DNA from 3 places in the Arthrobacter sp. MMS24-S77 genome. Region 2 is predicted to be linked to each of the others. Evidence: riboswitches for the same ligand, from Rfam matches in the RefSeq annotation. Region 2 holds a riboswitch; each other region holds the start of a gene.
The links. A riboswitch is a leader RNA that binds a small molecule or an ion and turns the genes downstream of it on or off. The one in region 2 is predicted to bind S-adenosylmethionine.

Region 1 (9,362 bases), 2.0 Mb from region 2:
GGGCCGGACGGCTGCGCTGCCTGGATTCCGGTTTTCAAACCTCGCCTCGTGGCCACAGCGGTTCCTCAGCGGCGTCTTCAGCTGCTTGCAATACACGCAGGACATTGCCCCCTGCCAAGGAGGCAAGCTCTCCAGTTGACCAACCGCGCTGGGCAAGCTCGGCAAACAGCCCTGGATAGCCCGAAACGTCTTCCAGGCCCTCGGGGAGCTTTTCCACACCGTCGTAGTCGCCACCGATCCCCACATGCGCCGCGCCTGCGGCCTCCCGGACATGGTCGATGTGATCGGCCACGTCGTGGATGGTGACTCTTGGCCGCGGATTCTCCTCCAGCCAGTGGCTAAAAGCGGCCTGCCCGGGGCGCAGGTTTTCGCCGTCGGACTTCAATAGCTCTTCATTGCCCGACGCCGGGCTTCCGAAGCGCGGACCGTCGGGCCAAGTCCACGTCAGTCCGGCATCGGCCCTGGCTTGTGCGGCGCGCCCGTCCCAATCGGCGTACGCCGTGGAGATGAAAGCGGGGACAAAAGTCACTTGTGCAACTCCGCCGTTGGCAGCCAGGCGTTGCAGCACGTCGTCGGAAATGTTTCGTGGGTGATCCGTCAAGGCCTTCGCGGAGGAATGGCTGAAGATGACCGGTGCCGTGCTGTGCGCGAGGGCATTGAACTGCACGGATTCGGCAGTGTGTGAGAGATCCACCAGGATTCCATGCCGGTTCAGGGCAGCGACGACCGACCGTCCTTCGCCGGTCAAGCCGTGCGAGGAGGGCGGGGCGGTGGCTGAGTCGGCCCATGCTGTGTTGTGGTTGTGCGTGAGCGTGAGGTATCGCAGGCCAAGCCTTGCGAAACTACGAAGGACTCCGGGCGATCCCGCGATGCTGTGGCCGCCCTCGGCTCCCAAAAGGGAAGCAATGCGGCCGGATGCAAAGATCTTGCGGACCTGCGCCGCGGTGTAGGCGAGGCCAAGGCGCCCGGGATAGGCGGCAACCAGCCGGTGTACGGCGTCGATTTGTTCCAGGGTGGCAACCGCTGCCTCGGGTTCGGGCAGAGAAGAAGGAACGTAGACGGACCAGAATTGGGCGCCGACCCCTCCCTTCCGCAAACGCACCAGGTCCGTATGGAATTCCGGCCTTACCCGGTCGAGTCCGGCAAGCTGATACCCGGTGCGCCGCAGCCGTGTGGGCAGGTCGTTGTGACCGTCGACAAGGGGATTGATCCTCAGGAATTCGAGCGCGCCAGCTTCATCACGGATTTCCGTGCCGGCACCCTTCTCTCCGGCTGGAGATGTGACTTGAACTGCGGTCGCTTCGGCTCGCTGTGAGAGGTCAAGGCTGAAAACGGCCAGGGAGACTTTGGGCGGTTCTCGATGAACGTCCCGTTCGGGCCGGTGCTCAAAGCCAAAACGGAGGTAGAGGCGCTGCGAGCGCAGGTTGTGCAATGCCGTATCCAGAACCAGACGTTCCGCACCCCATCCTTTCGCAATGTTGGCACCCTCCTCAAGGAGCGCCCAACCAAGACCACGCTTGCGAGCCTCGGGAAGCACGGCGAGCAGTCGCAGTTCCGCTTCGCCTACGCGTGCTTGGCGGGCGTAGGCCACACCATGAGGGAAGACGCTGGCCGTGCCAAGGAGCTTTCCGTCTGTTCCTTCCGCAACCAGCAACACCCCCTGTTCGTTGCGGCCTTGGGCATCAATAAGCAAGGAGAGGCGTTCCTTTTCCGGGAGCTTGGCGCCAGATTGCAAATGATCGAATCCTGCCAATGTCAATTGTCCGATGTGTTGGTATTCGTCGGTACGTGCCCGGCGCACAGTGAAAGTCATTGCCCTACGATAAGACCGCACAATTCCGGAGGCGGAAAGCGATTGAGTGGTATTTCACCGGGTTGCGTTCTGTGTTCTTTTGGGTCGAATTCCTACGTACCCAGCTGCGCAGAACGTCACGGGTGGAAAAGGTTCTTAGCTCGTTTCAGGCGAGGGCTCGGCCCGGCATAGGGTCCGAACATGGGGCAGACCACCGATGAATCACGAAGAGTCGAGTTAACGCAGACAATCAGCACGCAAACTTCAAAGCGATCCAAAGCTGTGTTATTGCTTTGTCTCGCCGCAGGATTCATCACGCTGCTTGACCAGTCTGTCTTTACTTTGGCCATACCCGCGATGACCGCGGCCCTTCATGCGAAACCCGCCGAGGTCCAGTGGATTCTGGCCAGCTACTCGCTGGCGTTCGGTCTGGCCTTGGTGCCGGCCGGCAGGCTTGGCGATCTGATGGGCCGCCGCAGACTCTTCTTGGCCGGGCTTGCCGTCTTCGGAGCGTGTAGTCTGCTCGCGGGCCTGGCTACCGACCCCGTCGTCGTGATCGTCGCGCGACTCCTACAGGGTTTTGGGGCCGGTACCCTGAACCCCCAGGTATTGGGATTTCTGCAGGACATGCCAGCGGCGTTCCGGGCCAAAGCAATCGGTGCTTACGCCTCGATCGGTGGCTTCGCTGCGGTCTGCGGGCCCTTGCTCGGCGGACTTATCCTGTCCGGTGGCAGCCAGGACGTCAGCTGGAGGCTGCTGTTTCTGTTCAATCTCCCTTTTGTGGTGGTCGCGCTGCCGCTGGCTGCTAAATATCTGGGGAAGGCTGAGCGCCGCGAGAGCGCGCCGCTGGACCTTCGTTCCGCATCGCTTGACGTGGTCGGTGTTGTCTTGCTGTGTGCGGTGGTTCTCACGGCACTCCTGCCGACTATCTACGGTTATGGGGAATCCCCCTGGCTGTGGATGTCGGGTGCGGCCACCGCTTGGCTGGCTTTCGCGGCCTGGGAGTTCGGCTATGGCCGCTCCGGGAAGACCCCATTGCTCAGTCCGCTGCTCGTGAAGTCCGGTGGCTTTATTCTGGGTACCGTGGTTGCGCTGAACCACTTTGGAGTCGGCGCGGCGATGGCGGTGTTGACGTCGTTCTACTTCATGGCCGGCGAGGGCCTTGCGCCGTTGTCAGTGGCGGGGATTCTGGCGCCACAGGCGGTGGGGATGTTGTTGTCATCGGCGCTGAGCTGGAGGTTCGTGTCACGGTTTGGGCGAGGCGGCGTGGTGCTTGCGGTGTTGGCGGGGCTGATGACTCTGCTGGCGAAGGATCAGGCCGTGCAGCAGCTGGAAGGATTTCCGGCGGCACTGGCGGTCGCCGGGATTGGCCTGCTGCAGGGCCTTGTCACCGGCTTGGTGGTGGCCCCGAATCAAAGCCTCACGCTAGGCCATGCTCCGGTTCGGATTGCCGGCGTCGCGGCGGGCTTCTATCAGCTAAGCCAGCGGTTCGCGGCGGCGCTGTGCTCCGCGGCGGTCGGAGGGCTGATATTTGGCCTCGTCGGGACACGGACCGGATATAGGGGTGCGTTCCACGACGGCGTCGTGCTGTGCTGCTCGCTCCTCGCCGTGGCTGCCGTGGCTGGCAGCTTGGATCTTGCCCGGGCGAAATGGTGGGCCGGCCCGGCGCTCGAGTCGAACGGGAACGTTCCGGCCCACCAAGGGGATACGAGAGTCAGCGCCCCGCGGGGCTAGCCGCCTCGGTATTGGCTTCTTCGGCGGCAGGTTCGAGGGTGGGAACTCCTGCCGCTTTCAGCGCGAGGAATCCACCGTCTACATGAACAACGTTCGGGTAGCCCAGGATTCGCAGTTTCTCAGCAACGGGCTGCGAACCCTTGACCGATCCGCAGAACACCACGATCTGCCGATCAGTCGAGGCTGCCTCCGGGTGCCGTTCCCTGGATTCCGGGGCGAACCCCTCGTCGACCTGCTCACGGTCCACGATGACGGCGCCGGGGATGCTCCCGGTGCTGGCCCGGCCGCCGTCGCTGCGGACATCGATGAGCAGGGCGCCTTCTTGTATGAGTCCAGCTGCCCGTTCCGCGTCGACAAGCTGGCTATCTTCGGTGGTACTGGTCTCGCTCATTCCTGCTCCTTATGGTTTTTTGTTCGGGGTGTGGAAATCACATTGCATGGGCCGGTTCCCAGGCTTCCGCCAGAAGCGCATAGGAACGGACACGCTGTGCATGGCTGTGCGTGATGGTGGTGATGAGAAGCTCATCCGCTCCGGTAACCCGCTGCAGGGTGCGCAGGGAGCCAGCCACTTGCCTCGGGTTCCCCACGAAGCGGGTTTCCAGCCGGTCGGAGACCAATTCCAGATCATCCGCTCCCAGTCGGAGATCCAGAGCTTCTTCGGGCGTCGGGTAAGTGATCGCTCCGGCACCGCTGCGGATGCTGTGCACCCACGCCGCGTAGCCTTGCGCCAGCGATGACGCTTCGGATTCACCGGTGGCCACCACGACGTCGGCAGAGACGATCACATAAGGCTCCTCCAGGGTTTCGGACGCCTTGAAATGGGAACGGTATTCGCTGATAGCCTCAAGGACTCCCGAAGGGGACACGTGGTAGTTGGCACCGAAGGGGAGCCCGAGTTTGCCGGCCAACCGCGCGCTGGGTCCGGCTGTGGAGCCGTGGATCCAGAATTCGGGTGATTCGCCGGCGGCCGGGCTGACGGTTATCGGCTCGGCATCCCGGGTCCGATAGCTGCCGGTGAAGAAGCCGATAACATCCTGCACGTCTTGTTCAAAGGTCTCCGCGTCTCCGTCCTTTCGTCCGAGCAGTTCGGTTTGTACTTTGAAGCGATCGGCGAGTCTGCCGTGGAACAGAGGACGGGCCGTGGGGATGAGCAGACCATCCACACGCCGGCTTAACCCGGACCCTGAGCTAGGCTGGGCGGTCTGTTGCCCCGGATTCGGCGTCCCGGATCGTCCGAAGCCCAGATCGATCCTCCCGGGATAGAGACCAGCGAGAGTGCCGACGTTTTCGGCTACTTGGATAGGCCGATAGTTTCCGAGGATGGTGGCTGCGGTGCCCACCCGGATGCGGGAGGTGGCGGCGGCAACTAGTCCGGAGAGCACGTGCGGTGCGGCTCCGGCGACGCCCGGGTTCAGATGGTGCTCGGCTAACCAGAAGCGCCGGTAGCCAAGCCGCTCTGTTTCGATTGCCAGGTCGATGGTGTTGCGCAAGGCGTCGGCGCTTGTCTGGCCGGAAGGCACCGGGCTGAGATCGAGAACGGATAGCGGAACGATGGACTGGCGGGGCGTCATGCCCTGACCTTATGAGCGGGAAATCATTGTGCCAAATGCCCGGACACAGGGATCAACGCACCGTCATGAGCTGTCATGTCTCTTCGGTCCTGATGACGTTTTGCTGAGTTCCTTGACCTTCGATGGCGTTCCTTGACCGGGCAAGACGGGTGGTTTGAAATGGGCGGTTGACCGTTTTTAGAGTCGGGGTGTAGGTCAAGAGTCAGCACGCCAAGGACCGGCTGGTGCTGCGGCAACCCTCAGACATTGTGTGGCGGGGTGCTCCGGAAACAGACCTGGCCGCAAGCGCGGCAAGAGAAATGTCATGGGCTGCGACCCGGAAAGAGGACAGAATGCCTTCAACATCCATATCCGAAAACAGCCGGAAGGTGCTAGCCATAGAGCTCGATGGCGACGGCGCACACCCGTCCGCGTGGCGCCGTGCGGCGCATACTCCTACGGCGCTCCTCTCCGGTCGAAGGATCTCAGAGATTGCCCAGGCAGCGGACATTTCCGGATTCCACTTTGCGAGCCTCAAGGACTCACGGACCATCGCTCCTGCGTCTGCTGGAATCGCAGGCAGGATCGATGCCGTCCAGCGAGCAGCCTTTGCTGCTCCGCTGACCCGTTCCCTTGGCTTGGTGCCGGAAGCCGGGACGCTCTATACGGAGCCGTTCCACATCGCCACACAGCTGGCGAGCCTCGACTATTCCTCGCAAGGCCGGGCAGGCTGGCTCGTCAATGCAGAAAACAGCAGCCAGGAAGCCCGTTCCGTCGGACGCGAACAGCTGCGTGACTCCGAGGTGCAGGCCGAAGCGGCGGATGTTGTGGAGGCCGTGCGCAGTCTCTGGGACTCGTGGGAAGACGATGCCGTGATCCGCGACGTCTCCACGGGCCGGTATCTGGACCGCGACAAGCTTCACTATGCGGACTTTGAGGGCAAGCGGTTCTCGGTCAAGGGCCCCTCGATCATCCCGCGCCCCTTGCAGGGGCAGCTGGTGGTTATCGCGCCGGCGGAGCTGGCGCCTGCTATTGGGGCGGATGTTGCCTTGGTGCACGCGCCAAGCGTCGAGGGCCTAGCCGCTGCGGCCGATGCCGCCCATGGTGCCGGGGGCGCCCGAGCGGTGGTGGAGCTCGACGTCGTACTGGACTCGCGCGGCCAGCGCGCCGAAGATCGTCTGGCCGAACTTGATGCCTTTGGGCGTTGGGAAGGGGGCGCCCGGTACGTTGGCAGCGCCGCGGGGCTCGTGGAACTCCTGGCGAGTGTCCTGGCCACAGCGGACGGCGTGCGGTTCAATCCTGCGGTGCTCGACGTCGACCTCCCTGAGCTCTCGTTCCAGGTGCTTCCGGAGCTGCGCCGACACGGGCTTGTCGGCGCGCCCGAACCCGGAACCACCCTTCGGCAAAGCTTCGGCTTGCCACGCCCTGCCAACCGCTACGCCACCTCGGCACGATAAGGAGTCCAGACCATGAGCAACCACAGAGTCGCCGGGAACGGCAAGATCCAATTCGGGGTCTTCTTCCAAGGCGTCAACCACACCACCGTTTGGCGGGCGCCGCAAAGCGGTTCTCAAACGGACTTCGAATCGTTCCGCCGCGTAGCTCAGACTGCCGAACGGGGACTTTTCAGTGCGTTCTTCCTCGGCGAAGGGCTTCGGCTGCGTGAGCATCTGGGGAAGATCCATGATCTGGACGTAGCCGGACGGCCGGACGCCCAAACTGCTTTGGCGTCTTTGGCGGCGATTACAAACCACATCGGACTCGTGGCCACGCAGAACACCACCTACAACGATCCCGCAGACCTCGCCCACAGGCTCGCGAGCCTGGACGTACTCTCGGGCGGAAGGGCGGCATGGAACATTGTGACCACGGACAACGCCTGGACCGGGGCGAATTTCAGGCGCGGCGGGTTCCTGGCGCATGAGGACCGCTATGTCCGGGCAGAGGCGTTTGTCCAGACCGCCAAGGCGATATGGGACTCCTGGGACGATGAAGCAATCGCCTCCGGACCAGAAGCGAAACGCTGGCTGGCAGAAGGAGCGATTTCGAAGGTGCGACGCAGTGACGCGAGTTTCGACATCGAGGTGATCCCAAGGCTCCCACGCTCAGCACAGGAGCACCCGGTCCTTTTCCAGGCCGGAGACTCCCCGGCAGGCCGCGACTTCGCAGTGCGCAACGCCGACGTGATCTTCTCCGCCCACCCGGAGCTGGAAGACGCAAAGAAGTTCCGCGACGATATTGTTGCCCGGACCCTGAAAGCGGGTCGACCTGCTGACGACGTCAAGATTTTCCCCGGCCAGGAATTCATCTTGGGCGCCACAGCCAAGGAAGCCGAAGAAAAGCACCGCTGGGTGCGCGAACATCAAGTGGGGCCAGAGACAGCTATCGCCTACTTGGAGCAATTCTGGGGACGAACCCTGAGCGAGTACGACCCCGACGGCCCTTTGCCGGACATCGATCCGGTGGTTGACGTGACCAATCCCACCCGAGGCAACGCTTTCCACGGCAAGAGTGCCAAGGAGCTCGCGGCCCAGTGGCGGGCGGAAACCAAGGAACGCGGCCAGTCCATCCGCCAATTCGTGTCCGAACGATCCCGGTTGAACGGCCGCGGACTGGTGGGTTCGTACGATGACGTAGCCGAGTTGCTCGCTGAATACGCCCACACCGGCGCAGTCGACGGCTTCAACATCACGCCGTGGATCGTTCCCAGCGGACTCGACGACATCGTCAACGAACTTGTTCCCCGGCTTCAGGAGCGGGGCGTTTACCGGACGGAATACGAAGGCGTCACCCTCCGCGAGAACCTCGGGCTGCGTCGTCCTGTAACACGGCGAGGGACCGCAGTGCTGAGCGAAACCGGGAACGTGGCCTGAGCCGCCTGAACCGCCTCAGTTTTCATGGAACCGGCCAGGGGTCCGCGACGATCAACGTCCCGGACCCCTGGCCGGTTTTGCGCGCAGTGGCGGAGTCCCGGGGGCGGCCGATTAGCACCGTGAAAGCAGATGGAGAGTGTTGCTTTGAGTGAAGGGCCGTGACGCGGGCTGAAGTTGTATTGCTGCAGGTGAACCCGGGTTTCCGTGGATTTCAAACCGGCTTCAGTCCGCGCCGCAAGCACCTCTACGGTGGTCCCAGTGCTCGTCAATCGAGCCGAATCAACGTCGACTCGCGATCGTTGATCTTCCCCGTGATCATCTGGTCCGAGGAATTCGGAAGGAAACACTGTGGCTCTGCCCAAACACTTGAGATTTGTTGCAAGCAGCATCGCTGCCATCTCCTTGGCGGCTGTTCTTGCGGCCTGCGGAGGTGGGCCCTCGGCCGAACCGCAAAGCGCGGAGGCTTCCCCGGTAACAGGGGGCACCTTGGTTTACCTGGAGCAGCAGGCACACACGAACCTCTATCCGCCGGCCGGCGGGTTCTACCCGAATGGCGGCATCCTGAACCAAGTCACGGACAAGCTGACATACCAGAACCCCAAGACTCTCAAGATCGAGCCGTGGCTGGCCGAGTCCTGGACGAGCAACCCGCAACTCACCGAATACACGTTCAAACTCCGGAAGGGTGTCACGTTCTCGGACGGCACTCCGCTGGATGCCGCTGCGGTGGCCCGTAACTTCGACACCTATGGCCTGGGCAACAGGGCCCTCAAACAGCCGGTGTCCGAGGTGATCAACAACTACGATCACAGCGAAGTCATCGACCCGCTCACCGTGAAGTTCCATTTCAAGAAACCCTCACCCGGCTTCCTGCAGGGCACCGCGACCATCGGCTCCGGAATCGTTTCCGTGTCCACCCTTGACCGGAGCTTTGATGACCTGGGCAACGCAAAGAACATCATCGGTACCGGGCCGTTCACCGTGGCTAGTGAGGAACTGGGCAAGGAAGTTGTCCTCAAGGCCCGCACTGACTACAACTGGGGACCGGCCGCATCAGGACACCAAGGCCGCGCCTACCTGGACTCCGTCAGAATTGTGGTCACGCCCGAAGACAGTGTCCGTACCGGCTCCCTCCTGGCCGGACAGGGCGATCTCATCCGCCAGGTCCAGGCCTACGACGAGAAGCAGGTCACGGCCCAGAATTTCAAGATCTCAGCTCCGGGCACCAGGGGAGTGAATGACAGCATCGTCTTCCGTCCGGACAACCCGCTCGTGGCCGATGTCCGTGTCCGGCAGGCACTCCTCAAGGCGACGGACACCAGGGAAGTGGTGGACACCATCTTCTCGGCGAACTATCCGGTGGCTACCTCGGTGCTGGCGAAGGAAGCGATCGGCTACACGGACCTGTCCGCA
Region 2 (9,362 bases):
TGCGGTGCTCGTCAGGGCCTTGGTGGAGACCTCCGTGCGCGAATACCATGCCGGCATAGAGCCTGCGGCTGTGCCCACGGCGCTTTTGCGGATGGCATCATGGCAGGCAAGCAATTTTGGACTGCGCGGGGAACTCCTGGACTTTGGAACCTTTCGGCCGGAGCCCGCCGCCGACGTCGTATGGTCACTGGTGGAGTATCTGGAACCGGTCCTGGCCGAGCAGGGTGAATTCGACCTGGCGAAGGCCGGCGTGGCAGCCATCCTGAACCGTGGCAATGGCGCCATCGAACAGCGTGGTGTCGCCGAGCGCTGGAGCGAGAACAACGGCGGGGCGCCCGACGCCGCCGGGCTGGCCGCCGTCGTCGGGCACGCCGTCCAGATCACGATGCGCTCAGAGAGGGACGAGAGCGACACCAAATCGCAGCCCGTGCTCACCTGGGTGCGCCAGGATTGGCGCGAGGCGCCCGGCCAACCCGCGCCCGGCTAACCGCGCTAGACCTGCTTGAGTGCCTGTTCCAGGTCCCGGATGAGGTCGTCCACATCCTCCAGCCCCACCGAAAGCCGTACGACGCCGTCAGCCAGCCCGATGGCGGCCCGGCCCTCTGGACCCATGGCGCGGTGCGTGGTGGTGGCGGGGTGGGTGATGAGGGACTTGGAATCGCCCAGGTTGTTCGAGATGTCGATGACGGAGAGCCCGTCGAGCAGCGCGAAGGCTGCCTCTTTCGCCGATCGCCCCGCGGACGGGAGCAGCTCGAAGGTCAGCACGGTGCCGCCTGCCTTCATTTGCTTCGCGGCGAGCTCGTACTGCGGGTGCGACTTCAAGAGCGGGTACTTGACCCAGCTGATGGCCGGCTGTTCCTCGAGCCATTCGGCGATCCGCAAGGCAGACGCCGAGGAGTGGTTCACGCGCAGTCCCATCGTTTCCAGTCCCTTGGTCAGGACCCAGGCGTTGAACGCGGAGAGGGATGGCCCGGTGTGCCGCATGAGCTGCTTGACGGGGCCGTCGATGAACTCCTTGGTGCCCAGGATGGCTCCGCCGAGGACTCGGCCCTGGCCGTCGATGTGCTTGGTGCCCGAGTACACGATCACGTCCGCGCCGAGATCGCCGCAGCGCTGCAGCAGGGGAGTGGCAAAGACGTTGTCGACGACGACCGTGGCGCCCGCCGCGTGGGCCAGTTCGCTCACGGCGGCGATGTCCACGATTTCCTGCATGGGGTTCGACGGCGACTCGAAGAACACTGCCGTCGTCGGCTCGGACAACGCGGCACGCCACTGGTCCAGGTCCGGGCCATCGACGAAGACGGTTTCGACGCCCCAGCGCGGCAGGATCTCGTTGAGGATGACAAAGCAGGAACCGAACAGCGAGCGTGCGGCAACTACCCGGTCACCGGCTGCGAGCAACGCACCGAGGGCGGTGAAGACGGCGGACATGCCCGACGCCGTCGCGAAGCACGCTTCGGTGCCTTCGAGCAGGCGGAGGCGCTCCTGGAAGGTAGCCACGGAGGGGTTGCCGTAGCGGGAATAGACGAAACGCTCGTCCTCTCCCGTGAACGCGCGCTCGGCGGCTGCCGCGGACTCGTAGACGAAGCCGGAGTTGAGGAAGACGGCCTCGGACGTTTCCTGGAAATTGGTGCGGTCAAGGCCGCCGCGGACTGCCTGGGTGTCAGGGCTCCAGCCGGCGGCGTCAGGATTGAAAGTCACTTAGATGTTCCCCAGGTTCGTCGGAAGTCCACGGTTTTTCCAGCCATTCACGGTTCGTTCGCCGTAGCGGTCAGGCTCGCCCTCAAAGCCTTCCAACACGTTGTAGGCGGTGTAGCCGGCTTGCGTTGCGGCGATGGCGGCGGCTATGGAACGCTGGCCGGAACGGCAGAGGAAGACCAGCTCGGTGCCATCGGCCTCCGGGGCCTGTTGCGTCAGCTCTTCGATGAAACGCGTGTTGGGGATCCCGCCGGCCAAGTTCCACTGGATGAATAGGGGATCGTTTTCGGTGGCTTTGGTGTCGGGAATGCCGATGTGTGCCCACTCGCCTTCGGTGCGGACGTCCACCAGGATGGCGCCCTGCTCCAACTTGGCCCAGGCATCGTGCGGGCTCAGGTCGCCTGCGTAGCTCATGCGTGGCCCTCGCCGTCGAACTCTTCATCGAGCGCATCCACTGCAGATGCCACTGCCGCATCGGCACTGGCGATCGCCGCCGGCAGGACGATGGCCTGCGCCACGATCACGTCCGTGCCGTTGAAGGTGGCAGCCGGGCTGCCGTGAAGCACATAGCCCTCAGCGAGGGCAGCGGAGATCCGTTCGCAGAATTCCCGCGTGTCAGGACCCGTGACGAGACGGTAGGAGAGTTTTTCTTCGGTGGGTTCAGGCATTGGTGCTCCTCAGTCACGCTTGCAGTTCGAAAGTGTCGATACGCCGAGTAGTCACCTGAGGCACCCCGCCGGAGAGAGGGTTGCCGACCAGCAAGTCAGGGCTTCGCGCTGGTGCTCATTACTCAAGAAGAAAATAACATCCACGACGGCGGCCTGCATCACCGGCCGTCGTCATGTTCCGTAACCGGGGCGGCGGCCCAGCGGATCCGGGCGAAAAGCAGTGCCCGACGTCGGCACTGCCTGAGCTGAACGCCCCTTCAAATGTGACGCCCCGGGAGCATAATTGACGCAATACGAACCTCCGTAACGTCCCATGAAATCAGGCCACCGTGAGCGGATCAGAGCCGAGTACAGTCAAGCCCATGCTTCACTTCGGGTGGTTTGTGGGCCACGGTTTCGGCGTTCAGGGCTGGGGTACGCCCGGCTACAGCCTGGGTTACGACTGGAAGAAGCCGGCCCTGTATCAGGAGGCCGTGCGGGCCTTCGAGCGTTCAGGCCTGGACTTGTTCATCATCGAGGACTCCCTCACCGTCCCGGATACTTACGGCGGTACCGCGGAGGTATCACTGGCCCACGCCTCGTTTGCCCCCAAACATGATCCACTGGCCCTGGTTCCGTATCTGCTGTCCGCCACGGAGCACCTGGGCATCGTGCCTACGGTCAGCGCCTCCTTCTATCCGCCTTTCACCGCGGCCCGGCTCCTGGCCACTTTGCAGCATTTCTCGAACGGCCAACTCGGCTGGAACGTGGTGACCTCCGGCAGTGACCTCGCGGCCCAGAACTACGGACTGGACCAGCAAATCGAGCACGATCTTCGATATGAGAAAGCCGAGGAATTCGTCGACGTCGTCCGGCGGCTTTGGCGCAGTTGGGAACCCGGCGCGATCCTTGAAGATGCCGGGGCCGGCGTGTTTGCCGACCACAAAAAGGTCCATCCCATCAACCACGACGGCGAGTTCTTCAAGGTCCGCGGCCCGCTCAACACGGCGCCGCTGCCTGAGGAACCCGTGCTGGTCCAGGCGGGCGCATCGCCGCGCGGCAAGGCATTCGCCGGGGCCAATGCCGACGTCGCGATCGCCCTGGCCCGCGGTGCCGACGGCATGAAGGCCTACCGCGATTCGATCCGGGCCGAGGCAATCAAATCCGGCCGCAACCCCGACGATGTCAAGGTGCTGTTCGTCCTCAAGCCCACCGTGGTGGGGTCCAAGGCAGAGGCCGCGGAACTGCGTGCACAGCGACGCGAACTCACCCAACGCGACATCGACAGCCAACTGAACTCCATCTCCTACCTCTCCGTGATCGACTTCAAACAGTTCGACCTGGACTCACCGCTGCCGGAATTGAGCACCAACAGCAATCAGGGCACCCTGGAACACTTCGCCAAAGCGGCCCCGCCAGGGTCCACTCTGCGCGAAATCCTGCAGGCCCGCAGCGGCGGTGCAGGTGACAGCATCGTCGGCACCACGGAGGAAATTGCCGACTACCTCGAGGAAACCGGCGAGGCAGTAGGCGGGGACGGCTTCCTCTTCTCCGGCTTCGTGGACCCGGTCACCGTGCACGGCGTCCTGGACAAGCTCACGCCCGAACTTCGGCGCCGGGGACTGTTGAGGACGAGTTACGGCGACGGAGGTTTCCGCCGAAACCTCCTGGACTTCTGACCATGACTACGGGCGCGCACACGCTGCTGATCGGCAGGGCGCATGTCCACGTCCGGCAGGTGGCCGCGGCCGCCGTCGATCCCTCGGTCAGGGTGGTCCTGAGCGGGGAGTCACTGGAATTGATCGGGCGCTCGCGGGAAGTGTTGGAACGCGCGGCGGCTTCCGGGGAGCGCGTCTACGGACTCAACACGCTGTTGGGCTCCGGCCGGGACACCTCTGTGGAGGACGAGTCCATCCTCGCCTACCAGGTCCAGGTGGTCCGCTATCACAACAGCGGCGTAGGCGAGTTCCTCGATCGCGCCAACGTCCGGGCGCTCATCCTCGCCCGCCTCATCGGCTTCAGCCGCGGCGGTTCCGGTGTCCGCCAGGAAACCGCCCGTTTCTATGCCGAACTGCTCAACCGCGATGTTGTCCCGGCCGTCCCGCGCGAAGGCTCGGTGGGGTCATCGGACTTGACCCAGCTTGCCGCCGTAGCGGCCGTTGCCATTGGTGAAGGGCAGGCCCTCGCCACCGACGGAGCCCTGGTTCCCGGCGCAAAGGCACTCGCCGACGCCGGGCTGGAGCCATTGCGGCTCGGACCCGGGGAAGCCCTCGCGCTGGTCAGCGCCAATGCCTACTCGATCGGCACCGGGACGCTGACGCTCAGGCGACTGTACCGCGTTGCTGAGCTGGCCGACGTCGCGCTCGCGTTGTCGCTCGAGGCGACCGCGAGGTACGACGACGGCGGGAACCTGAGCCCGTTTTCTCCCGTCATCCAGGCGGCCAAGGCGGTGGGTGGCCAGCGGGATTCAGCGGCGGCTGTGCGTCGACTGCTGCGGGGCGGTTGGCTGGAGGATGTGCGGCCCGAGGTGTCCGTGCAGGATCCGCTGTCCTTCCGGGCCGCGCCGCAGACGCATGGAGCGTTCAGGGCTGTCGCGGAGCAATTGGAGGCCGCGCTGGACGTCGAGCTCAACGGCCGCGGAGACAATCCGTTGAGCGATGTGGAATCGGGGCGGATGGTGTCAGGCGGCAACTTCCAGCCCATGCAGCTCGCCCTCGCTTTCGAGGCCGCCCGGCTCGCCCTTGCCCACGTGGGTATCTCGAGCGAGCGGCGGATCGCGAAGCTCTACCCGCCCCAGCGTGCCATCCGGGCGCGGCACCTCGAACTCGCGCGCGCCGAACAAGCGCGCGACGGCGGCGGGTTCCGCGGGGCGGAGGCGCTTGCGTCCGAGGAGTTGCCGGGCCTGCTGTGGTACTCCGCCGCGAGCCTGTTGGCTGAGCTGAAGGTGCTGGCCGCTCCGGCGACGCTTGGGGCACCCACATTGTCGGCCGACGTCGAAGACCACTCCACCCTCGCCCCGCTGGCGCTGCAGCAATTGGAGCGATCCGTGGACGCCGCGGAAAAGCTGATGACCATTGAGGCGCTGACTGCCGCCTACCTGCTTCAGGAGGCCGAAACGGACGACGAAAAGGCGGGGCGGCGCCTCGGGAAGGGGACGGGCGCCGTCGTCGGGCACCTCTCGACGCTGCTGGCGGAACGGCTCCACGCAGCGGCACTCGTGGAACGCGCCCGGGGAGCGCTACAAATAGCGATCGATGGTTTGGAGGGGGAATCGTGAGCACCATGACCGGAAAGCACGTCCGTGGCGTCGATGCGGGGTTGGATGCTTCCGTGCTGGCACACGTGGGCAACACGCCGCTTATGCTGCTGGAGAAGCTGAGCCGCGGACTGGGCAGCACTGTCCACGTGAAGCTGGAATCGGAGAACCCCGGTGGTTCCATCAAGGACCGGACCGCGTTGAGCATGGTTCGCGCCGCCGAAAAGTCCGGCGAGCTCCAGCCAGGGGCGATGATCGTGGAAAGCACCTCGGGCAATACAGGGATCGGGCTGGCGCTGATCGGTGCGCTCACTGGCCATCCGGTAGTGGTGGTCACGGGCGACACCATCTCGCAGGAAAAGCTTGCGGCCCTGCACAGCTACGGCGCCCGAGTGGTGCTGACTGACTGGAACGCGCCGTCGGAATCGCCGGGAAATGCGCGGGCCGTGGCGGCGCGGATCACGGCGGAAAACCCGGGAGCGTGGCGGCCGCAGCAGTTCGACAATCCGGCCAATCCGGCGGCGCACTACTTCGGTACGGGCCCGGAAATCTGGGAGCAAACGGGCGGCAGGATCACGCATTTCGTGGCGGGGGTTGGCACCGGCGGAACGATCAGCGGCAACGGGCGGTACCTCAAGGAGCGCGTCGCGGCAGATCGGCCGGGCGGGCACATCGAAGTGGTGGGCGCAGACCCTTATGGCTCGGCCTACAGCGGCGGCCATCCGGGTGAGATCCTGGTGGACGGTGTGGGCAACTCCTGGCCCGAGTCCGAGTGGCCGAAAGTCTTCGACCGCAAGCTGGTTGACCGCTTCCTGCGCATCCCCAATGACGAGGTCTACACCACCGTGCACCGGCTCTTGGACGAGGAAGGACTGTCCTTGGGGCCCTCATCGGGCCTCACGGTCGCAGCCGCCATCCGCGTGGCCCGCGCTGCCCCGCATGGTTCAGTAGTGGTGGCCATAGCCCCCGACGCCGGAACCAACTACCTGAGCAAGGCCTTCAACCCGGCGTGGCTGGCTGAGCACGGGATCCATTTGGCAGGGGACACTGATGAGCCCACGCCGGCAAGGATCCCGGCCTGAGCTGCGAAGGATGAGCTAGGCCTCGGTGTCATCCGGCAGCGGTTCCAGGCTTGCTTGGACCCGGGGTGGCAGCGCTTTTGGCTCCGGTAGCAAAACTGCAGGTGAATGATGGAACGTGGAGCCCTGATGCTTCCGGATTTCGAGTAGCTCGTGGACGGATATCCCGGTGGCCGTGGCCAAGGCATGCAGCGAGAGACTGTTGTGATGAGCCAAGGCGAAGACCACACCTGACAGGGCTTCGAAACCTTCTGTCTCGTAGATTTCCTGTACCAAGTTGGACATGCCATTCGCATCATCGATTGATCCCGCTGACGCGGCAGTCGCCATGGCGGTCAGCGACCATGCAGCAGAGTCGGGGCTGATGTAAATGCTCATGTCGATACCCTACGGACTCAAGCCCACTTGTGGAATGGGCGGAAACGTTTTCCTCACCGACTGAGAAGTCTGATGCGCCGGCCCCAGAACCGGCGCATCAGACGTTTTTATGCGGCCGCCCTATCCGGCCGCGAGGCGGAGGATCAGCTCAGCATGCCCAGGGAACCTCACAACCAGCGACTCGATGTCCCGTGCCGTCGGTTTCGTGGAATCCGACCTCTCGTATCCCGGTGAGAGGCTGCAACTGACCAGGGCGAACCCCGGACCGGCCAACTCCGCGCCGAACCAGGTGGAATTGGGGGCAACTCCTTGCAAAGTCTGGCCTGCCTCCGGATCCGGCCCCAACACGACCTCGGAATAGCCAAAATCCTGGAGTCCAAGCTCCCGGGAGAAGACATGCAGCCTAATGGGTGTCCCCACATGGAAGAACCACAGCTCATCCTGCTTGAGGGCGTGCAACTGGAGAACCTCCCCGGACTGCAGCAAGTACCAGTTGGAACTGTAGAGCGGATGGTCGACGCCGAAACGCGGAGGCAACGCCGAACCGGCGATGTCCTCGTTGCTCACGAGCGCGGACGCGAACCAGCCGCCCACGCTAGCGGGGGACATGTCCAGCCGCTTGATCCAATCCTCAGCGAATCCAGTCATGTGACCGGATCCTTCAGTGAGAAGCAGACCGTGATGCCGATGATCGCCTTGCTGCCCAAGGCACGCAACAACCCTTTCTGGGTCACGATGTCCACATTCACCATGCCGCCCTCCTTGCTGGGGACGGCAATCGTTTCGTGGAAGTTGAGCAGGGGTTTTCCGCTCGCCATCACTTCCTTGTCGTGGGCAACGTGCTCCGCGCGCGAGTCCTGGTGACCAATCAGCTCCGACTTATCCATGCCCACCAGGTCCGCAAAGTTCTGGTTGACCCACAGAAAGACCGAATTCGCATCCTTCACCACCCAGTACACGCCGTCCTGCCGGTCCAACACATCGGCGACGCTCATGGGCGGAACTGTGGGAAGGAGCGCCGGGTCCAGCGCCGGGGCGACAGTCATGGCGCTGCCGCCGTTCCGCCGTCGGCCTCCAGTCTTTCGGCGAGGTCCTGCGCCAGGGCCACCATTGTCATGGTGGGGTTCCAGGAGCCGCCGGTGGGCCAGAGGCTGCCACCGGTGACGAAGACGTTCTGCACGCCGTTGAGGCGATAGTCGGTCCCGACGACGGCGTCCTCCTCTTCGCCGATTGGCAGGCTTGAGCTTTCGTGGACCAAGCCCGGTACGCGGCGCTCCGGGATGGCAGGACGCATGGCGCCCCAGCTTCCGGCGTCGGGATCTCCGTGCCAGTATTCGACGCGTTCCGCGCCAGCCGGGGACAGGACCCGTTCCAGCATCTGGAAGGTTCCCTCGTCCATGGTGTTCCACGTGTCCTCGTCGGTGGCGTTGGCCAGCACCTGCAGGGTGACATTGCAAGTGGGGTCGGCGCCGCCGGACAGGCGCAAGTGGTTCTCCGGGTTGCTTTCGTCCAGCTCGCCGAGGACGGCACAGACGAACACCAAGTAGTCCTCCGAGGACCGCAGCTGAGCCAGTGAAGCCGTGGCGACGACGTCGGGGGCATACCGTTCGGACTTCTGGGCGTTCTTGTCCGGGAAACGGTCCGAGAGGACGGAGAGTTGCACGTGGTACTGCATTCCGGCCGGGCTTTTGCCCGCCATGTAGATGGCCGCCAATTCCAGCTCGCCGAGTTGTTCGCTGAAATCAAAGTCCTTGCGCGGAACCCGGGCCACCACAGAGGTGATGAAGTGGGCGCTGAAGTGGCCACCGGCGCCCTGGACCTGCGGGAAGGAATTGAGGACCAAGGTTGCCGGGGAAGCGTGCCCATGGCCAGGACCAGGTTGGCGCTGCCAACGTTGACCACGCCGCGGTTGGTGTTCAACGCCGTGGCACGTCCGTCCTGTTGGAGCACGCTCAGCACGGTGCAGTCCGTGACCAAGCGGAGAGCGGCGCCCTTGCCTTGTGCCTCGAGTGCCGCCTGCTTGTCCGACAGTTCCAGCAGGACTGCCGGGGTGGAGAACTTCGCGAAATCCACGCCGGAGCTTGCACCGGTTGCGGCAGCGAGCGGGGCGGGCATGCTGCGGGTGGCGGAAGCGATCTTGTGCAGGCCGGCCTCAAGGCGCTCCTGGAGGGCCTTCTGCATGATTCCGTAGACGGGCCGGGTGTCGTTGATGAGATCGACGACGTCGGCCGACCGCCCGGCGTCGATCTGGTCCGCCGAAACCACGTTGAGCAGATCCTCCGCCGACGTGAAGTGCGACTTGGC
Region 3 (9,362 bases), 2.7 Mb from region 2:
CTGTCCTTGGGCCAATCGGCCGTGTACTCCGTGGTGCAGTTGTTGGACAAGATGACCCGGGCGCCCCTGTCCCAGGCAACGTCCACCCTCAATCGTTCCCAGAGCACCCGCGAGTACTTCGATCTCACCTACCAGTTGCTCGATATTGCCTTCGCACTGGTCCCCGTGGTGCTGGTGTTCTACTTCCTGTCGATGCATCGCCAAACGGCGGATGGTCCCTCGGGATTCACCCGGCTGGGCTTCAACTTCGCCCGCCCGGGCCGCGACGCGCTTCAGGGACTGGGGCTCGCCGCCTTGATCGGGATACCGTCGTTGGGCCTCTATGCGGCCGGCCGGGCCGTGGGAATCACGACCGCGATCATCCCCAGCGGCCTGGACTCCTACTGGTGGACAGTGCCGGTGCTGGTCCTGTCCGCGGTACGCCATGCCGTCGTCGAAGAAGTCATCGTGGTGGGCTACCTCCTGGACCGGTTCGGGAAGTTCGGATGGAGCACTCCGCTGGCGATCGGGCTTAGCGCGCTCCTGCGCGGCAGCTACCACCTGTACCAAGGTTTTGGACCCTTCATCGGCAATGCCGTCATGGGTGTGGTGTTCGCCTGGATCTACACGAGGACCAAACGGGTCATGCCACTCGTGGTGGCGCATGCACTCCTGGATATCGTGGCGTTCGTCGGCTTCAGCATCTTCGGCAAGGCAATCGGGCTGGGGTAGGAACAACGCCGTTAAAAGGTTTCGGCCGCCATCGCGGGGTGACGTCATTGGCACCCGCATATGGCGGCCGAAGTTTTCCGGGCCTCCTCGCCCGATGGTCCGTCAGGTGGTGACGGCTGGTCTGTCAGATAGTGACGGCTCCGTTGGCGGTTTCGAACGTTACCGACATGATTCCCGGTGTTCCGTGCGGAGCCATCCATTGGACTGCAACGTCCTCAAGCGGTTTCTCCACGGGTTCCCCGAGCCATTCAGTGACGCGCTCTGCCGAGCCGGCAATGGTGAGGCTGGACATCTTGACGTCGCTTGGGTAGACGAGGGACGGGTGAAGCGCGGGGTCGCCCTCCCAACGGAGCAAGTAGGGTACCTGGGGATCGGCGATGAGTCCCAGGATGCCGATTTGCGACCAGACGAGTTCGCGTCCGTCCGGAAACTTGCGGTTTCCGGGGACGGCGGCGCGTCCCAGCCGTTGTTCGAAAGGGCTCAGGTCGTCAACAGCGACGCACCAGCCCATCCAGCCACCTCCTGCAGCGGAGCGTGCACGGACGGCTTGTCCAAAAGGTGCCTTGTCGGATGCCGGGTGGTCAAGGACCTCGACAACTTCCAGGTATTTGTGGTCAGCAAGGGGGATGATCATGTTCCGGGTACCGAAGCGCGGGTGCACTCCGCCCCGGACTGCGTCCACTCCCAATGCTGCGGAAATCCGCTCGGTGGTGGCCAAGAGGCCATCTCGTTCACAAGCGTAAGAGACGTGATCCATGCGCATGGCTTCATCTTGGCACTTTGTGATGGAGCTCTCAGCTAAGTCAAGCCTAACCAAGATGGGATGTATCGAAGGGGCAGCTCAGAGTCACTTCAGGACGCGCCGGGACCGAAAACTACTGCGTTCGTCACAAAGCTTCCGGAGCCCGCGATGCCGTCCCTAGACTGGCCGCAACCGAACGCCGACAGGCTGAACACAGCAGGCCGGCAGGCTGATTCACGGCCGAGAGTCCCCACGAACGAAGGAGTCCGCATGTCCCAAGGATGGTCATTCGAAACGCGCCAGATCCACGCCGGCCAGGAGCCGGACGCCGCCACCGGGGCCAGGGCGCTCCCCATCTACCAGACCACCTCGTTCGTCTTCCCCAGTGCGGAAAGCGCGGCGAACCGCTTCGCCTTGGCCGAGCTGGCGCCCATCTACACCCGGATCGGCAACCCCACGCAGGACGCGGTGGAACAGCGCATAGCGAGCCTTGAAGGCGGTCTGGCGGCGCTCCTGCTGAGTTCCGGCCAGGCAGCGGAGACGTTCGCCATCCTCAATGTTGCCGAGGCCGGCGACCACGTGGTCGCCAGCCCGAGCCTTTACGGCGGCACCTACAACCTGTTGGCCCACACGCTGAAGAAATTCGGGATCTCCGTGACCTTCGTCGAGGACCCGGACAACCTGGACCACTGGCGGGACGCGGTGCAAGCAAACACCAAGCTGTTCTTTGCCGAGGTCGTGTCCAACCCCCGTCAAGACGTGCTGGACATCGAAGGCGTTTCCCGGACCGCGCACGAGGCCGGGGTCCCGCTTGTGGTGGACAACACCTTGGCCACGCCCTACTTGATCCGGCCCATCGAGTGGGGTGCGGACATCGTGGTGCATTCGGCCACCAAGTACCTGGGTGGGCACGGGGCCGCGATCGCCGGCGTCATCGTGGACTCCGGCAACTTCGATTTCGGCAAGGAACCTGAGCGCTTCCCCAATTTCAACACCCCGGACCCTAGCTACAACGGCCTGGTCTACGCCCGGGACCTGGGCAAGGACGGCGCGCTCGGCGCCAATCTCTCGTACATCCTCAAAGCCCGGGTCCAGCTCTTGCGCGACCTCGGTTCGGCCGTTTCCCCGTTCAATGCCTTCCTGATCTCCCAGGGGATCGAGACCCTCAGCCTGCGGGTGGAACGCCACGTGGAGAACGCCACCAAAGTGGCGCAATGGCTCGAAGAGCGCGACGACGTCGAATCGGTCGCCTACGCGGGCCTGCCTTCCAGCCCCTGGTTCGAACGCGGCCGGAAGTACGGGCCCAGGGGCACCGGAGCAGTCGTGTCCTTCACCATCCGCGGGGGGATCGAAGCAGGCAAGCGTTTCGTGGACGCCTTGGAACTGCATTCCCACGTGGCAAACATCGGCGACGTCCGTTCCTTGGTGATCCATCCTGCGTCTACGACGCACAGCCAACTGACGCCTGAACAGCAAGCGGTGGCGGGAGTGACCCCGGGCTTGGTGCGCCTCTCGGTCGGGATCGAGCATATCGACGACATCCTCGCGGACCTTGAGGCAGGATTCCGGGCAGCGAAGGGCGCGTAGGGTTCCCTGGATGGTTTAGGAGGCCGGCTGGCGATACAGAATGAATCTTCGCCAGCCGGCCTCGCTGCACCCGCTTGCATGAACAAAACGCGGCCAAGTGTCACATAGATGTCATAATCTTCGTCAGAAGGGGTCCGGTTTTCCTAGACTCTTTGTATTAGGTCATGAGTGCCAGTGACAGCCCCGGCTTGCTGGCCGGCAACCCTCCTCTCGCGGTGGGGTGCCCCGGGTGAGGACCTGGCCCTTCGCTTTGTTGGCGGCGGGCAAGCGCGATGTGAGGTGTCAACGAATGACAATTGCTGCAACAGCCATACCCCGTTCCGGTACCCAGGACGGAACGCTCAAGTATGTTTCCGTGGGCGGACTCGAACTGGAAGCCGGAGGTTTTCTCCCCGACGTCGTTCTTGCGTACGAGACGTGGGGGCGGCTCAACGCCGATGCTTCCAACGCCGTGCTGGTGGAACATGCCCTGACCGGCAGCACGCATGTGGCCCGCGGCGAGAGCGACGAAGAAGGTTGGTGGGAGCAACTCGTTGGGCCAGGGGCAACCATTGATACGGACCGCTATTTCGTGGTCTCCGTCAACATCGTGGGAGGCTGCTACGGCAGTACCGGGCCGTCGTCGTGCGCTCCAGATGGCAAACCGTGGGGTTCCCGCTTTCCGCTGGTGACGCTGCGGGACAGCACCGCGGCGGAAGCCCGGCTGGCCGACGCCTTGGGGATCCGCAGCTGGCACACCGTGGTAGGCGGATCCATGGGCGGGGCACGTGCCTTGGAATGGGCGGTCACTTATCCGGACCGCGTGAAGCGATGTGCCGTGATTTCGATCGGGGCGTACAGCACTGCCGAGCAGATCGCGTTCGCCCAGGCGCAGACGCTCGCCATCCGGCAGGACGCCGACTTCAACGGTGGTGACTACTATGGCCGGCCCGCGCCCGAGGCGGGATTGGCCCTCGCCCGGCGGATCGCCCACATCACCTACCGCTCGGCGGAGGAACTGGATTTCCGCTTCGGCCGGAATGCGCAGGGCAGCGAGGCGCCCCTCCAGGCATCCGCGTTGGGGGACCGGGGCCGCTACCAGGTGGAGAGCTACCTCGACCACCAAGGAAGCAAGCTGGTCCAGCGCTTCGACGCCAACAGCTACATCGCCATCACGGAGGCGTTGATGAGCCACGACATCACCCGTGGCCGGGGTGCCCTGGCGGATGCGCTTTCCGTGGCCACAGCCACGTTCTTTGTCGCCGCGGTGGACTCGGACCGGCTCTACTTCCCGGAGCAATCCCACGAACTGGCCAAGGCCTTGCCCGGTCAGGTATCCGTGCACGTCATCGAGGCACCCATCGGGCACGACGGTTTCCTCACGGAGATCGGCCAGCTCGGCCCCCAGCTGCGCGAAGCTTTCTTCGGCTGAGGCGCGCCTTCTTCGCCTGAATCAGCCGTTCATGATCTCCTGGCGGAGCTTCATGTAGTCTTCCATGGCAATTTTCCCGTCGCTGTACTGCTGGTCCAGTTCGGCCAGTTTCCGGGCCCGGTAGCCTTGGGGCGCGGCGTCCGGTTGGGGAGTAGTCAACGACGGCGGGGCGGCCTGTGGTGCGGGCGTCGCCACCGGAGGCTGCGGCTCAGCGGGGATGATCACGGGAGGCTGTGCCGGGTATCCGTACGGGTAATTCTGCCCAGGGTAGTTCTGGCCGGGGTAGTTCTGACCCGGGTAGTTCTGCGGCGGGAAGTCCCGGAGCCTGCGTTGGCGCGAACGGTTGTACATGCGGATCCCCATGGGAATCAGCCAAGAGCAGACGATGATCCAGAAGATCAGATTGTTCACGGTGGAGGCCTCCTAGGTCTTCCTCCAGCTTAGCCCCGGCCCCTGTGTCAGGCGTCGTGGTCCTCCGTCAGTTTCGAGGCAAAACGGGGTCGGCCGGACCGAAGACGGGTCCCGGCGTCGGGCGTTTTGGCAGGATTCCGTCGCCGGAGGACTGGTGCCGGATCCGGCGGATGACCCACGGGACAAAATACTCGCGGGCCCACACGAGGTCGCCGGAGCGGGCTTCGCGCCAGCTGCGCTGTGGCAGTGGCTTGGGCAGGAGTGGCTCGAGATTATGCGGAACGTTGAGGGAATCGAGGACCATGGTGGCGATGGTGTGGTGGCCAAGCGGCGAGAAATGCAAGCGGTCTTCATCCCACATCTGGGAGTTGGAAAGCTGCCGCAGGGACCACATATCCGCCACCACCGCGTCATGGCGGGCGGCTACGGTTCGCAGGTTCTCGTTGTAGATCGCAACCTTGCCGCGGATCCGCCCAAGAACTGACGAGACGGTGTCGGGGCCGTTGAAAAGAACCACGGTGGCGCCTTCGGAACTCAGGGCCTGTACCGTGGCGTCGAGTTTCTCGGCCAGGGCATCGGGATCGCCACCGGGGCGGATAAGGTCGTTGCCGCCTGCGGAGATGCTGACGAGGTCCGGCTTGAGGTCCATGCACGGGCCAAGTTGTTCGTCCACGATCTGCTGGAGCAGGCGTCCCCGGATTGCCAGGTTGGCGTAGGCGAAATCGCTGTGGCCGCGGCTCAGTTCCTCGGCCACCCGGTCAGCCCAGCCGCGATGTCCGCCAGGACTGTTCGGCTCGGGGTCGCCGATGCCCTCGGTAAACGAATCACCCAAGGCCACATAGCGGGTCCACGGATGAATCCGCTCATCCGCGCCCTGCTTCACCGAGGGATCAGTGTCACTCACGTCCATATCCTGCCTTTTGCTGCAACGCTACGCGCCCGTAGCTTGTTACTCATGGGTAACTGTAAGAATAGTCCCATGAGTCAAGCTTCCGCCTTTCCTGCCCCGGTCGTTTTGTGGTCCCACGAAGAGGAGGAACGGGCTGGAAAGCCATTGCTGGTCCTGTTGCACGGTTATGGATCCAATGAGCAAGACCTTTTTAGCCTCGCAAGCCTGCTGCCCCGAGAGTTCGTCGTCGCCTCGCTCCGTGCCCCGATCGCCACGGGCCCGGGCTTCACCTGGTTCCCGCTCACGGCGTCCATCGACTACTCGCTCGACGCCGTCAAGAACGCGGCCGAATATGTGTTTTCCTGGTTGGATTCGTTCAAGTCCAACCACAGCTCGGTGACCCTCCTCGGGTTCTCGATGGGCATGGCCATGGCCACCTCGCTGCTCCGGCAGCGGCCGGCGGACTTTGCCGCCGTCGTCGGGCTTTCAGGCTTTGCCGTCGACGCCGATGCCGACCCCACGTTCCGCGACGCCGAACTGGACGGTTCCGTGCCGCTCTTCTGGGGACGGGACCAGCAGGATCCCGTCATTACCCCGGACAAGATCGAATACACCATGGGGTGGGTGCGAAAGCACACGGACCTTACCAAGGTGCTCTACACGGGTATGTGGCACGGCATCAACCAGCAGGAAATCGGCCACGTGGGCGAATTCCTGGAGCACAAGGTCCTCACGTCCGTCTGAAATGCAAACGCGGGGTCACTTACGGCCCATTCTGAGGCACGTAATGGGCCGTAAGTGACCCCGCGTCGCCAAAACTAGGACTCCTTGGTGATCCGCACGGTTTGTCCGTTGACGGTCACGGTATCGCCGGAATGGAGCTGGCGCCCGCGTCGTTCGTCGATCTCTCCGTTGACTTTGACCAACCCGTTTTTGATGAGCTCGGTTGCCTCTACGCCGTCCTCCACCAGGTTGGCGAGCTTCAGGAGCTGGCCAAGGCGGATCATGTCGTCACGGATGGGGATTTCTTGAATTTCCGGGTTGCTCATACAAGCAATGATGCCTGAAGTAGGGTGGTGAAAGTGCCGCAATCGTCCCGCCCCGCATCCCGAACTCCTCTTCCCTTGCTCACCGGTCTGATCATGGCCGTGGCCACCGGACTCGTGATTCCGCTTCAGGGCCGGATCAACGGCGCGCTGGGAGCAACGCTCGACGACGGCATCGCGGCCGCCGTCGTGAGCTTCACCACCGGACTGGTTCTGATCGCCGCAATCGGGCTGGCGCTGCCGAAGGGCCGCGCTGCCCTGCGACGGATCCTGCCTGCCCTCAAGGAACGCAGCTTTCCGCGGTTCTACGTCCTGGCTGGCGGGATCGGCGCACTTTTCGTGTTTGCCCAATCGTTCACCGTTGGATTGCTCGGTGTGGCCCTGTTCACGGTTGCCGCGGTGACGGGCCAGACCCTCAGCGGGCTCCTCGTGGACCGGCTCGGTATCGGGCCCGGCGGAAAACGCTCGATCACCGGGGTCCGCATCCTTGGCAGCGTCCTGACGATTGCCGCCGTCGTCTGGGCCGTCTCGCCGCGCCTTGGGGCGGCCACCGACGTCGGATCCTTGCTCCTCCCCATCCTGCTGCCCGTCGTGGCGGGCTGCCTCATGAGTTTCCAACAAGCCATGAACGGCACCGCAACGGTGCACTACGGCAGCCCCATCGCCGCCACTCTGGTGAACTTCGTGGCGGGAGCAGTCATCCTCTGGATCGCCTGGCTCATCAAACTGCTGTTGCTCGGTCCCGGCCACGCCATGCCTGCTCAATGGTGGTACTACCTGGGCGGCCCCATGGGCTGCGTCTTCATCGGCTTGGCTGCCTTGCTGGTCCGCAGCCTGGGTGTCCTGGTGACGGGACTGGGGATGATCGCCGGGCAGCTGCTCGGATCGCTCGCGCTGGACCTGGTTCTCCCGGCACCCGGAACAGTGGTGGGCTTGCCCACGGTCCTTGGCACCTTGTTGACTCTGTCCGCCATCATCGTGGCCACCTTGCCTTGGCCGAAGGGTGCCCTCGCTTCCCGCGCTTCCGTCCGGGGGCAGGCAGGCCAGTCCCGGAGGAAGGACAGCGGCCAAAGGCCGGTAGGCTAGGACACGCAGCTTCCTGCACAGCACCACCTTCGCGCACAACCGCGGACCGCACCCAGCGGCCCTGTAGAACATTGGAGTACCCATGGCAGCAAAATCCGTCCTCGACCAGGTCATTTCCCTCTCCAAGCGGAGGGGCTTCGTGTTCCAGGCCGGTGAAATCTATGGTGGCTCCCGCTCTGCGTGGGACTACGGCCCCCTGGGTGCCGAGCTGAAGGAAAACATCAAGCGCCAGTGGTGGCAGAGCGTGGTCCGCGGCCGCGAAGACGTGGTGGGCCTGGACTCCTCCGTGATCCTGCCCCGCCAGGTATGGGAAGCCTCCGGCCACGTCGAGGTGTTCTCGGACCCCCTGGTCGAGTGCCTTTCCTGCCACAAGCGTTACCGCGCCGACCACCTCGAGGAAGAGTACGAGGAAAAGAAGGGCCGTCCCGCCGAAAACGGCCTCAAGGACATCGCTTGCGCCAACTGCGGCACCCGCGGCCAATGGACTGAACCGCAGGAATTCTCCGGCCTGCTCAAGACCTTCCTTGGCCCCGTGGCCAGCGAAGAAGGCCTGCACTACCTGCGCCCGGAAACCGCGCAGGGCATTTTCGTGAACTTCAGCAACGTGCTCACCACATCCCGCAAGAAGCCGCCGTTCGGCATCGGCCAGATCGGCAAGTCCTTCCGCAACGAGATCACGCCGGGCAACTTCATCTTCCGTACCCGCGAGTTCGAGCAGATGGAAATGGAATTCTTCGTCGAGCCCGGCACGGACGAAGAATGGCACCAGTACTGGATGAAGGAACGCATGTCCTGGTACACCGGCCTGGGCATCAAGGAAGAGAACCTGCGCTTCTTCGAGCACCCATTGGACAAGCTCAGCCACTATTCCAAGGGCACCACGGACATCGAATACCGCTTCGGTTTCCAGGGCTCCGAGTGGGGCGAACTCGAAGGTATCGCCAACCGCACGGACTTCGACCTGTCCACGCACGCGAAGGCATCGGGCACGGACCTGAGCTACTTCAACCAGGCCACCAACGAGCGCTACACCCCGTACGTGATCGAGCCCGCGGCCGGCCTGACCCGTTCCTTCATGGCGTTCCTGATCGACGCCTACACGGAAGACGAGGCACCCAACGCCAAGGGCGGCGTCGACGTCCGCACTGTCCTGAAGCTTGACCCGCGCCTCGCTCCCGTCAAGGCAGCCGTGCTTCCCCTGAGCCGCAACGAGGACCTGTCCCCGAAGGCGAAGGACTTGGGTGCGCAGCTGCGCAAGAACTGGAACATCGACTTCGACGACGCCGGCGCCATCGGCCGCCGCTACCGTCGCCAGGACGAGATCGGTACTCCGTTCTGTATCACCGTGGACTTCGACACGCTCGATGACCAGGCGGTCACCATCCGTGAGCGTGACACCATGAGCCAGGAACGCGTCTCCCTGGACAAGGTTGAGGGCTACCTGGCCGCACGACTGATCGGCGCTTAAGCGTGTCAATC

Region 1: it holds a riboswitch for S-adenosylmethionine, as region 2 does, so the genes downstream of both, ACX5I4_RS10065 (LLM class flavin-dependent oxidoreductase) here and ACX5I4_RS19460 (DUF1737 domain-containing protein) in region 2, are expected to answer to the same signal.
Region 3: it holds a riboswitch for S-adenosylmethionine, as region 2 does, so the genes downstream of both, metX (homoserine O-acetyltransferase MetX) here and ACX5I4_RS19460 (DUF1737 domain-containing protein) in region 2, are expected to answer to the same signal.

The regions. Positions count from the first base shown of each region.
Region 1 is NZ_JBTZRN010000001.1:2,200,444-2,209,805, forward strand. Features, by position in the region: gene ACX5I4_RS10045 (GNAT family N-acetyltransferase) at 35-1,813, opposite strand; gene ACX5I4_RS10050 (MFS transporter) at 2,075-3,526, shown strand; gene ACX5I4_RS10055 (rhodanese-like domain-containing protein) at 3,507-3,917, opposite strand; gene ACX5I4_RS10060 (LLM class flavin-dependent oxidoreductase) at 3,955-5,097, opposite strand; SAM riboswitch class IV at 5,291-5,400, shown strand; gene ACX5I4_RS10065 (LLM class flavin-dependent oxidoreductase) at 5,430-6,533, shown strand; gene ACX5I4_RS10070 (NtaA/DmoA family FMN-dependent monooxygenase) at 6,546-7,949, shown strand; gene ACX5I4_RS10075 (TIGR04028 family ABC transporter substrate-binding protein) at 8,298-9,362, shown strand, end outside.
Region 2 is NZ_JBTZRN010000001.1:4,210,994-4,220,355, reverse strand. Features, by position in the region: gene ACX5I4_RS19475 (glutamate--cysteine ligase 2) at 1-487, shown strand, start outside; gene ACX5I4_RS19470 (O-succinylhomoserine sulfhydrylase) at 493-1,701, opposite strand; gene ACX5I4_RS19465 (rhodanese-like domain-containing protein) at 1,702-2,112, opposite strand; gene ACX5I4_RS19460 (DUF1737 domain-containing protein) at 2,109-2,366, opposite strand; SAM riboswitch class IV at 2,377-2,489, opposite strand; gene ACX5I4_RS19455 (NtaA/DmoA family FMN-dependent monooxygenase) at 2,729-4,024, shown strand; gene ACX5I4_RS19450 (aromatic amino acid ammonia-lyase) at 4,027-5,622, shown strand; gene ACX5I4_RS19445 (PLP-dependent cysteine synthase family protein) at 5,628-6,683, shown strand; gene ACX5I4_RS19440 (hypothetical protein) at 6,699-7,058, opposite strand; gene ACX5I4_RS19435 (cupin domain-containing protein) at 7,179-7,706, opposite strand; gene ACX5I4_RS19430 (PAS domain-containing protein) at 7,703-8,104, opposite strand; gene ACX5I4_RS19425 (GMC oxidoreductase) at 8,101-8,901, opposite strand.
Region 3 is NZ_JBTZRN010000001.1:1,530,044-1,539,405, forward strand. Features, by position in the region: gene ACX5I4_RS06945 (CPBP family intramembrane glutamic endopeptidase) at 1-711, shown strand, start outside; gene ACX5I4_RS06950 (VOC family protein) at 836-1,474, opposite strand; gene ACX5I4_RS06955 (bifunctional o-acetylhomoserine/o-acetylserine sulfhydrylase) at 1,724-3,040, shown strand; SAM riboswitch class IV at 3,201-3,316, shown strand; gene metX (homoserine O-acetyltransferase MetX) at 3,330-4,451, shown strand; gene ACX5I4_RS06965 (hypothetical protein) at 4,473-4,862, opposite strand; gene ACX5I4_RS06970 (SGNH/GDSL hydrolase family protein) at 4,930-5,772, opposite strand; gene ACX5I4_RS06975 (alpha/beta hydrolase) at 5,842-6,495, shown strand; gene ACX5I4_RS06980 (RNA-binding S4 domain-containing protein) at 6,570-6,800, opposite strand; gene ACX5I4_RS06985 (DMT family transporter) at 6,825-7,883, shown strand; gene ACX5I4_RS06990 (glycine--tRNA ligase) at 7,966-9,351, shown strand; gene ACX5I4_RS06995 (GNAT family N-acetyltransferase) at 9,354-9,362, shown strand, end outside.